Regions from separate parts of the Microbulbifer bruguierae genome, predicted to be linked through region 3. Evidence: predicted binding sites of a transcription regulator. Region 3 holds the regulator's gene; each other region holds the start of a gene.
What was found. The regulator LexA, encoded in region 3, represses DNA repair genes until DNA is damaged. The targets are predictions, from matches to a motif close to ACTGTNTNTANANACAGT.
Positions count from the first base shown of each region.

Region 1: the regulator LexA is predicted to act here: its motif matches at 1,309-1,326, upstream of recA (recombinase RecA).
Region 2: the regulator LexA is predicted to act here: its motif matches at 1,539-1,556, upstream of uvrD (DNA helicase II).

Region 1 covers NZ_CP118605.1:4,372,951-4,376,227, reverse strand. Annotated here, with positions in the region: gene PVT68_RS17860 (regulatory protein RecX) at 1-220, opposite strand, end outside; gene recA (recombinase RecA) at 223-1,254, opposite strand; gene PVT68_RS17850 (CinA family protein) at 1,399-1,917, opposite strand; gene PVT68_RS17845 (hypothetical protein) at 1,907-2,425, opposite strand; gene PVT68_RS17840 (LysE family translocator) at 2,480-3,106, opposite strand; gene PVT68_RS17835 (DMT family transporter) at 3,121-3,277, opposite strand, start outside.
Region 2 covers NZ_CP118605.1:2,781,039-2,784,315, forward strand. Annotated here, with positions in the region: gene PVT68_RS11580 (DUF4153 domain-containing protein) at 1-382, opposite strand, end outside; gene hexR (transcriptional regulator HexR) at 395-1,249, opposite strand; gene uvrD (DNA helicase II) at 1,587-3,277, shown strand, end outside.
Region 3 covers NZ_CP118605.1:681,766-685,042, reverse strand. Annotated here, with positions in the region: gene PVT68_RS02945 (DUF6586 family protein) at 1-480, shown strand, start outside; gene PVT68_RS02940 (hypothetical protein) at 553-807, shown strand; gene lexA (transcriptional repressor LexA) at 899-1,507, opposite strand; gene PVT68_RS02930 (LOG family protein) at 1,723-2,364, shown strand; gene PVT68_RS02925 (DUF6763 family protein) at 2,443-2,775, opposite strand; gene PVT68_RS02920 (TetR/AcrR family transcriptional regulator) at 2,985-3,277, shown strand, end outside.

The DNA.
Region 1 (3,277 bases), 790 kb from region 3:
CATCAAAATCGGCATCAGGATGTTTCGGGAGCAACTTCTGGCGCAATTCGTGGCATGAGTGCTCGCGGCGAGACAGCAGCTCTAGAGCAGCTGTGAACAGTTTTTGGAAAGCTTCGGATGATTCCCGTGAACGAACGAGGGTATCGGGGGGAGAGTCAGAGAGGGATCCTAGCGACGGCCAATCAGAGAGACCGCCGCTGGTGCCTTGGGATGAAGACAAGATCAGTCTTCCGCAACGGCCACTGCTTCAGGCTTTGCGGGAATCGCATCACCCAGTAATTGCGCTCGCAGCTGGGCTTCGATCTCATCACGGATATCGGTATTTTCCTTCAGGAATTTGGCGGCGTTAGCCTTACCCTGGCCGATCTTGTCGCCCTTGTAGCTGTACCAGGCACCCGCCTTATCCACCAGTCCCAGTTTCACGCCGTAGTCGATGATTTCACCCAGCAGGTTGATCCCCGCACCGTACATGATCTGGAAATCGGTCTGCTTGAACGGAGGCGCCACCTTATTTTTAACCACCTTGACCCGGGTCTCGTTACCCACCACCTCATCGCCGTCTTTGACGGAGCCGATACGACGGATATCCAGACGCACGGAAGAGTAGAACTTGAGCGCGTTACCACCGGTGGTGGTCTCGGGCGAGCCGAACATCACGCCAATCTTCATGCGGATCTGGTTGATAAAGATGCACAGGGTGTTGGTGTTCTTGATGTTACCGGTCAGCTTACGCAGGGCCTGGGACATCAGCCGCGCCTGCAAACCAACGTGGGTATCCCCCATCTCCCCCTCGATTTCCGCGCGCGGGGTCAGCGCTGCCACGGAATCCACCACCAGTACATCAACGGCGCCAGAACGTACCAGCATATCCGTGACTTCCAGAGCCTGTTCGCCGGTGTCCGGCTGGGAGACAATCAGCTCGTCGACGTTAACCCCAAGTTTTTCAGCATAGATGGGGTCCAGGGCGTGCTCCGCATCCACGAAGGCGCAGGTACCGCCCTTGCGCTGAGCCTCGGCAATGACCTGGAGAGTCAGGGTAGTCTTACCGGAAGATTCCGGACCATAGATTTCAACAATACGACCCCGGGGCAGACCGCCAATGCCGAGCGCAACGTCCAGGCCCAGAGAGCCAGTGGAAATCGCGGGGATGCGCTCACGGCCCTTATCCCCCATGCGCATGACGGTGCCCTTGCCGAACTGGCGCTCGATCTGTGACAGCGCCGCCTGTAAAGCCTTGTCTTTGTTGGAATCCATGACCCTTCCCGTGTACTTGAAGATTGGTTGTGGGAAGGAGCTTAGAGAAAAATTACTGTATAAGCAACCAGTAATCCGAAATTGGTGTTCGGCCCCCTGGTCGCTACCCACAACCACAGTGCGAGGAAAGTGGATACTGAAAACTCAGCGTTTGCGGTGCTCCCGGGCAATGGCAAGCAGCCCTGTCAGCGCCTCCGCCACGGTCTGCGCCTGAACCTCCGCTCGACTGCCATTGAAGTGCATACAGCGGGCCTCCACCGCTACGGGCTCCTGACCCTGGCCGTGGGCCCAGGCTATCCACACAGTCCCCACCGGCTTGTCATCGCTACCGCCGTCGGGGCCGGCGATTCCGCTTACCGCTACCGCAAGATTGGCATCCAGCCGATTCAACACGCCCACCGCCATTTGCCGCACCACCGGTTCACTCACCGCCCCAAAGACCTCGAGATCCTCTGGATCGACACCGAGCAATCCGCGCTTGATACGATTCGCATAGGCAATGATGGCGCCGTCAAACCAGGCCGACGCACCCGATACAGAAGTAACTGCAGCGGCAACAGCGCCGCCGGTGCAGGACTCCGCCGTCGTCACCCGCCAGCGCAACGCCTGCAAATGCGCCCCGAGCTCCTCCGCCTGGTGCTGAATATTCAGATCAACTGCCACTACCCACTCCGCCCTGCCCCTGCTCGCCGCCGGCTTGCGTACAGGACGAAAACCGATAGGGAATATTACTCACTGGATCAAAGCCCAGCTCCAACGCCGCATCCAGCAGGTCCGACGGGATGCGGTGCAAAAGAATATCGCCCGTTGGCCCGCCACATACCGACGGGTACATGCGATCCGCCCTGACCCCACAGCGAGACTCGATTACCTTGACACCATTGCCAACCAGTTTGCCACGACTCTGCTCCACGGAAAGTCCACCGCCTTCGCACTGACGACTCCCCCGCGGCTCCACAACCCATATCGTTCCCGCCGCCCGCACCACGCCCTGTTCATCCTCACCTGCGGCGGGCATATCCTCCGGCGCGGGATCTGGAGCCGAGGCAGCATTTTTTTCCGGCGAACTATTCTTGGGTAACGCCTGATTACCGCTGCGGTCTCCGCATCCTGCCACACAGAATCCCACCAACATCACAGTGGCTACCGCCAGACTCTGCCAACTTCTCACTATCGCGCTCCTTGCCCAGTCAGTACTAATTTTCCAATTGCCGATCGTTCCGTGTCAGCTTAGTGCCAGCCAGACTCCTACGCCAAGCATCAGGCTGCCGGCGACCCGGTTAATCAGGCGCACACTTTCTGCACGATGGAGCAGCCGACTCAGGGTCCGACCACCACCGGCGTAGATCAGCAGGCACACAAACTCCAATGTGAGAATAATACCCAGCAGCACTGCCATCTGCGGCAACAACGGCTTGTCCTGAGCGATAAATGGCGGTAATAACGCAATGAAAAAAGCCCACCCCTTGGGATTGGCCACCGCGGTAACAAAGCCCTGCAGGACCATGGTTACCGCCCGGATTGGCGCAGGGCCTTGACCCGAGGGCTCCGCCAATACCATCCGCCCCCGCGCGCGCCACATCTGTATCCCCAGATAGATCAGATAAACGCCGCCGCAATACTTGAACAACTGAAAGGCCCCGGGGTACTTCAGCATAAACGCCGCGATACCTAACACAGCCGCAAGCGCCACCACCGCAACGCCACACAGCTCACCGAGCATCATCCACATGGTGCGGCGCACGCCGAAGGCCATCCCCATGGTCAGAGCCAGCGTCATACACATACCCGGGGTAATGGATACGAAGAAAAACGTGGGCACAAACAGCGCCAGTAGAGACCAATCAATCATTGCCCAGCGCACACTCAGTGATGCGTCCCGCTGTGATTGCCGTAGTGGCTGACGAACATACCAGCCAGCATCAGACCACAGCCGATCAGCTCTTTCGCGCTCAACATTTCATTGAGAAACAGCCACCCCGCCGCCACCGCAAAGACAGACTCCAGGCTCATAATCACCGTA
Region 2 (3,277 bases), 2.1 Mb from region 3:
CGACAATAAAAGTGGCGATGCCGACGACGGTTTCATAACCGTGGGGCCAGCCGCAATACACCAGACTGGCGGGGGTGCACTGGTAGCCGCGGTACATGGCGAGCAGTGCCAGCAGCAGCATATACCCGGCCACCAGCAGCCAGTAACCCCGTGCGAGGCGCGGGGCGATGGTAACGATGACCAGCGCCGGGATTGCAACGGCGAGGGTATAACAGAGGTATTGCCACACCGGCGACCAGGCGTCGACGGCATCGAAATATTTGAGGGCGTAGAGGCTGAGCCCCTGAATCAGGGCTGCGGCGAGTATCAGGCGCTTTTCGGTCGCGCCGAGACTTTCTGAATCAGAAAGATTTTCCCCGTGTTCGTCGCTGCTTCCCTGCATTTGACGTCCTGTTTAGTGCTTTTCCTCACGAAGGTTATACAGCCCCTTCTTCAGTTTCAGCAGGTGCTCCTGCAGTTTTGGCCCCTTGCGTTGGGCGACGCCGATGGCCAGGACATCAATCACTACCAGGTGGGCGATACGGGAGGACAGCGGGGTGTAGAGCTCGATGTCTTCCTCCACATCCACCTCCAGGGGGATACTGGCCTGGCGAGTGACCGGAGAGCCGCTGGGACCCAGGCCGATTACCGTGGCGCCCTGGGCCTTGGCCATTTCCATCGAGCGTAGCAGTGATGAGGTACGCCCGCTCTGGGAGATGGCAACTACCACATCCCCGGGCTCCATGCCCATCGCGGACATGCTCTGCATATGGTGATCGGAGTGGGCAGCGGCGGCAAGTTGCAGACGGAAAAATTTGTGTTTGGCGTCGGCGGCGACGGCACCGGAGGCGCCGAAACCGAAGAATTCGACGCGTTTGGCCGCGGCGATGACGGTGATGGCCGCCTCCAGCGCACGGTTGTCGATCTTGTCGCGTACATTCAGCAGGGTGTCGACGGTGGAGTCGAACACCTTGCGCTTGTACTCGGCGATGGTATCGGTTTCGGTTACCGCAATCTGGCCGAAACTGGGGCTGGAGGCCAGCTGCTGGGCAAGGTTGAGCTTGAACTCCTGGAACCCGGAACAGCCTACCGCGCGGCAGAAACGCACCACGGTCGGCTCGCTGACCTGGGCTTCCGTGGCCAGATCGACAATGCGCATATGAATGATTTCACCGGGATTGGCGAGGATATATTCCGCAACCTTGCGCTCTGATTTGCGCATGGCGCTTAGCTGCTCGCTGATCTTCTGCGTGACTTCCGCTGGCTTCACGACTACACCTTCTGTGGTTCAAGCTGTGCAGTTTAGCGGCATGGCGGGGTGCTGGCGAGCATTGCCGCTCTGTCCCCGACTTTGTAGGAGCCTGCTTGCAGGCGAACATTTGCAAAGTCCCGTGCTGTTCGCCTGCAAGCAGGCTCCTACCATTAGAGGTAACCCCGGGACGCCGGTAGTTGGGCACAAATCGGCAGGATCGCCGATTTGGACGCCGTAGGCGCCCATCGGGTGAGCGCCAGGGAAGGCGCGAATCAAAGCGCAGCGTGCCCAACAAATCCAGGAAACCCCTGTTTATATCCACAGTTCCCCACAACCCCTGATACAATCCGCCCCCATGGACGTATCTGAACTCTTAGACCCCCTCAACGACCCCCAGCGCGAAGCCGTCGCGGCGCCGCCGGGCAATCAACTGGTTCTGGCCGGCGCCGGCTCGGGCAAGACCCGTGTGCTGGTGCACCGTATCGCCTGGCTGATGCAGGTGGAGGGGGCGTCGCCCTACTCCATTATGGCAGTGACCTTTACCAACAAAGCCGCGCGCGAGATGCGCGGGCGTATCGAGGAGCTGCTGGGGGTAAATACCTTCGGCATGTGGGTGGGCACTTTCCACGGTCTAGCCCATCGCCTGCTGCGCGCCCATTGGCAGGAGGCCAAGCTGCCGCAGAATTTCCAGATTCTCGACAGTGACGACCAGCTGCGCCTGATCAAGCGGGTGCAGAACGAGCTGGGCCTGGACGACAAGAAGTGGTCTCCGCGGGAGACCCAGTGGTGGATCGGCGCACAGAAGGATGAGGGCATTCGCCCCCAGTATATCCAGCTCACCGGCGACCCCTGGCTGCAGACCATGGTGCGTATCTACAGCGCCTACGAAGAGGCCTGCCAGCGCGCCGGGGTGGTGGACTTTGGCGAGCTGCTGCTGCGCGCTCACGAACTGCTGCTGAACAACGACGGCATCCTCGCCCACTATCGCCGCCGCTTCCCGTATATCCTGGTGGACGAGTTCCAGGATACCAACACCATTCAATACGCCTGGCTGCGCCTGCTGGCCGGCGACCAGTGCTATATCACCGCGGTGGGCGACGACGACCAGTCCATTTATGGTTGGCGCGGTGCCAGGATCGAGAACATCCAGCACTTCGAAGCGGATCTGAAGGAGGTGCAGACGGTGCGCCTGGAGCAGAATTACCGCTCCACCAGCACTATCCTCAACGCCGCCAACGCGGTCATTGCGCAGAACACCGGCCGCCTCGGCAAGCAACTGTGGACCGAAGGCGACAAGGGCGAGCCGATTGCCCTTTACTCCGCTTACAACGAACAGGACGAAGCGCGCTTTATCGTCGAACGTATTCAGGACTGGGTGCGCGACGGCAACCGCCGCGACAGCATCGCGATCCTTTACCGTTCCAACGCCCAGTCGCGGGTGCTGGAAGAGGGACTGTTGCGAGAACAGGTCCCCTATCGTATCTACGGTGGCCAGCGCTTCTACGAGCGCATGGAGATCAAGAACGCGCTGTCCTATATGCGCCTGATCACCAATCGCCACGACGACACCTCGTTCGAACGTGTGGTGAATACCCCGACCCGCGGCATTGGCGCGCGCACCGTGGATCTTGTGCGGGAATTCGCCCGAGAGCACGGTAGCTCCATGTGGGACGCGGCCGCCAAAATGCTGCAACAGAAAGTCCTCGCCGCCCGCGCCGGCAATGCGCTGGCCAACTTCCTCAGCCTGATCGACGCGCTCGACGAAGAGAGCACCGATAAAACCCTCGACCATATCGCCGAGCTGGCCATCGAGCAGACCGGCCTGATCGATTTCCACAGCAAAGAAAAAGGTGAGAAGGGCCAGACCCGGGTGGAAAACCTGCAGGAACTGGTGAGCGCCTGCCGCAGTTTCGACGGCATCCCTACCGTCGATCCCGATGGTGAGGCAGTGGATGAGGAAGAAATCCCGCTGATCAACCAGTTCCTCGATAGCGCCGCGCTGGACGCCGGTGAAGGCCAGGCGGACGAATTTGAAGATGCGGTGCA
Region 3 (3,277 bases):
CGGCTGGAGGCTGAGGGCAGTGGTGATCCGCTGTGTCAGTCAGCTCTTGGTGAGGGGGCGCTGTTGCAACTATGGCGTGGCTATCGCGCTTTTCTGGCTGAGCAGGCCCATCAGTTACAGCTGGGTGTAGCACCTGGACGCGAGCCGGAGTCGGCTGGCCAGCTGCAGCAGCTGGTGGCACAGAACGGCAAGTTCAGTGCGGAAATTGCGGAGCTGGTCAGCCTGGCGGAGAATCCCGACAGTTGGTATCGGCAGATGGACACTGCCTGGCGGTGCCTGTGGCACGCACCCCAGGCACCGTCCACTCGGGCGCAAAGCGCCGCCACAGGTGCCGCAGTGCAAACCCTGATCCCGGTGCGGCAGGTAGATGTAAGTTCAGGCTCTGGGAGCTCCCAGCTCGATGCGCAGAGTTTACGAGAGTGGCACCGTGCGCTTTCTGAACTGGTGCAGCGCCAGCGAGCACAGGGGCAGGAGTGGTAGGCGCGGCGCACTGATCAATTGTCTCCCCCTGTGTTACACTGCCCGCAAATCACGCTGTAACTGGAGAAGTGAATGTCTTCCGAGACCTACGAAATCATCGAGTTGTCCAATGGTGATGTAGCGCTGCGACGCGCTGGTCACAAAGAGGACCCGTTGGTGCGTATTCATTTTTCCGCTGAAAGCCTGCATTTTTTGCAGGAGCACAAAATTGCCGTTGCCCGAGCCATGCTGGAGGCGGGGATAGAAGCGGTTCAGGAAATCGGCTCGCTGGAGCCGGAGCCCTTTGAGGACGAAGAGGTGGACGTCACCGAGCACACCATCCACTGATACAGCCATCCACTGAGACAGCTTGCACAAACGAAAACAGGGCCCAATGGGCCCTGTTTTCGTTATTAAGGCAGTGATTTTCCAGTGAAAATCAGTTGGTGTTCTGGCGAATCACACCAACCGCCAATCCTTCAATGGCAAAGTTTTTGTCCCGCATATCCACCTGGATGACCTCAAAATCTTCATTTTCCGGTAGCAGCTGAATCATTGCCTGATTACCGCGGCGTTTGAATCTCTTCACTGTCACTTCATCCTCGATCCGCGCCACCACTATCTGGCCGTTGCGAATATTGTCGGTACGCTGTACTGCGATCAGGTCGCCATCCAGAATACCGGCATTTTTCATGCTCATGCCGTGTACTCGCAGCAGGTAATCCGCGGGTGGATGGAAGAATTCCGCGGGGATTTCGCAGTATTCCTCAATGTTTTCCTCAGCCAGGATGGGATTGCCTGCCGCGACGCGGCCGACAATCGGTAGCCCGGCTTGGTGGCCTGGGATTCGAATGCCACGGGAGGCACCGGCCACCATTTCAATGGCTCCTTTACGCGCTAGCGCTTTGAGGTGCTCTTCCGCGGCGTTAGGTGAACGAAAGCCGAGTTCCTGGGCGATTTCGGCCCTGGTGGGCGGATAGCCGGTTTCGTCCAGGTAAGATTTGATGAGCTCCAGTACCTGAGCCTGGCGGGCAGTGAGATTTGTCATGGGCGCCTTCCTGTTGTCTGTATTTTTATACAGTTGCTGTGATTATATACAGATCTGACATCCACGCAATCTTCTCAGGGCGGCGCATTACGACTGCTAGACTTGATGTGTCCCGGGATTTTTGTGGTCTGCGGATGTGAAAAGGATTACTGCCGCAACCGCCACAGCACAGAACTCCGGAAAAATAAGTAGTAATAGCGATAAGGAGAAGGCATATGCTGGATGCAAAAATGCCGGAAGCGTGGCGGGTGCTGCGCATACAGTCGGAACTGGTTGATGGCATTGAGCGCTTGATTACATTGAAAGGCGCTGTCACGGTTTTCGGCAGTGCACGCTTTCATGAGAATTCCCCAGAGTATCAGGAAGCGATGCGCCTGGGAGAGTTGCTGTCCACGGAAGGTATTCCTGTACTTACTGGCGGTGGGCCCGGACTAATGGAAGCGTGTAACCGGGGTGCATTTCCTCACGCGGGATCGTCAATCGGGCTCAATATCGAGCTCCCCTTTGAACAGGTACCAAATCCCTACCTGGATATCGGTCTGCATTTCCGATACTTCTTTGTGCGTAAATTCATGTTTGTTAAACACGCCGTCGGGTTTATCGCGCTGCCGGGCGGATACGGCACTTTGGATGAGCTGTTCGAAGCGCTGACATTGGTGCAAACCCAGAAGGTAAAGCGGTTCCCGATAGTCTTAGTTGGTAAGCGTTACTGGGCGGGTTTGATTGATTGGATGATGGAGACGGTACTTGAGCGGGCGTGCATCGACGCCGGTGATCTGGATTTGTTTAAACTCGTCGATACCGTGGAAGAGGCTGCGGAGATCATTATTGATTATATTCGCGAGCACAACGGGTGACGCGTGCCTTGACGGCCACCCGTAGCAGCGCCAAGGCAAGCCTTTGAATGGTTTTGCCTGAATGGGGCAGGGCCATCGCTAGTATCCGTCGTCATTGCCCGGGAAGCTTTCGCCTTCGAGTTTGTCGATAGCGCTCTGTGCCGGAGAAAATACCGGGCTCCTGAATCCCGCATCTTCCTCATCCTGCATCTCTTCCGCCGATGAGCCATAGCCGGCATTGGCATCTTCCGGTGCTGCGGCGCCAACAAGTGGCAAGCGAGGCCAGCTTTGGAAGTCGATCTCATCCAGAGAACCGTCTTCATATTGAATTTCTATGGTGCGGGAGGGCTGGTCTACAGCGACGACCTCAAACACGTCGCCACTTTCGAAATTTTCAAACCAGCTGCCTATTTCCGGAGCAATTCTGGCCATGGTGCTGTCCTCCTTTCTCTATGGTTTGTGGAGCATTGCCCCCCGGCACAGATTTAGTATCTCTGTACCCAATCTAGTGTGCCCGCCTGCCCATCCCTAACTTCCCCGTATGATCTCGCGCTGGCCTTCAAACCCGAGTGTTCCATTCGGTGCCGACTGTGCTAGTCTCAGGGTTTAAACAATCGTTTTAATTGTTGGTTTGAATTGGCATGAGTCAGCTGGATACCGTCAATCGCATTCTCGACGCCGCGGAAGTGTTGTTCGCGGAGCGGGGGTTTACTGAAACATCGCTGCGCACCATCACCAGTACCGCAGGGGTCAATTTGGCGGCGGTGAATTACCACTTTGGTTCGAAAAAAGAACTGATTCAGGCAGTTTTTGAACGGTTCCTTACGCCATTTACGGAGAATCTGGATCGGGAGCTGAGTCGTAGGAAAGCCTTGGAGAAACAGGTTCAGGACGGGACGGCCGACGGTGAAGCATTGGCGCTGGATGACCTGCT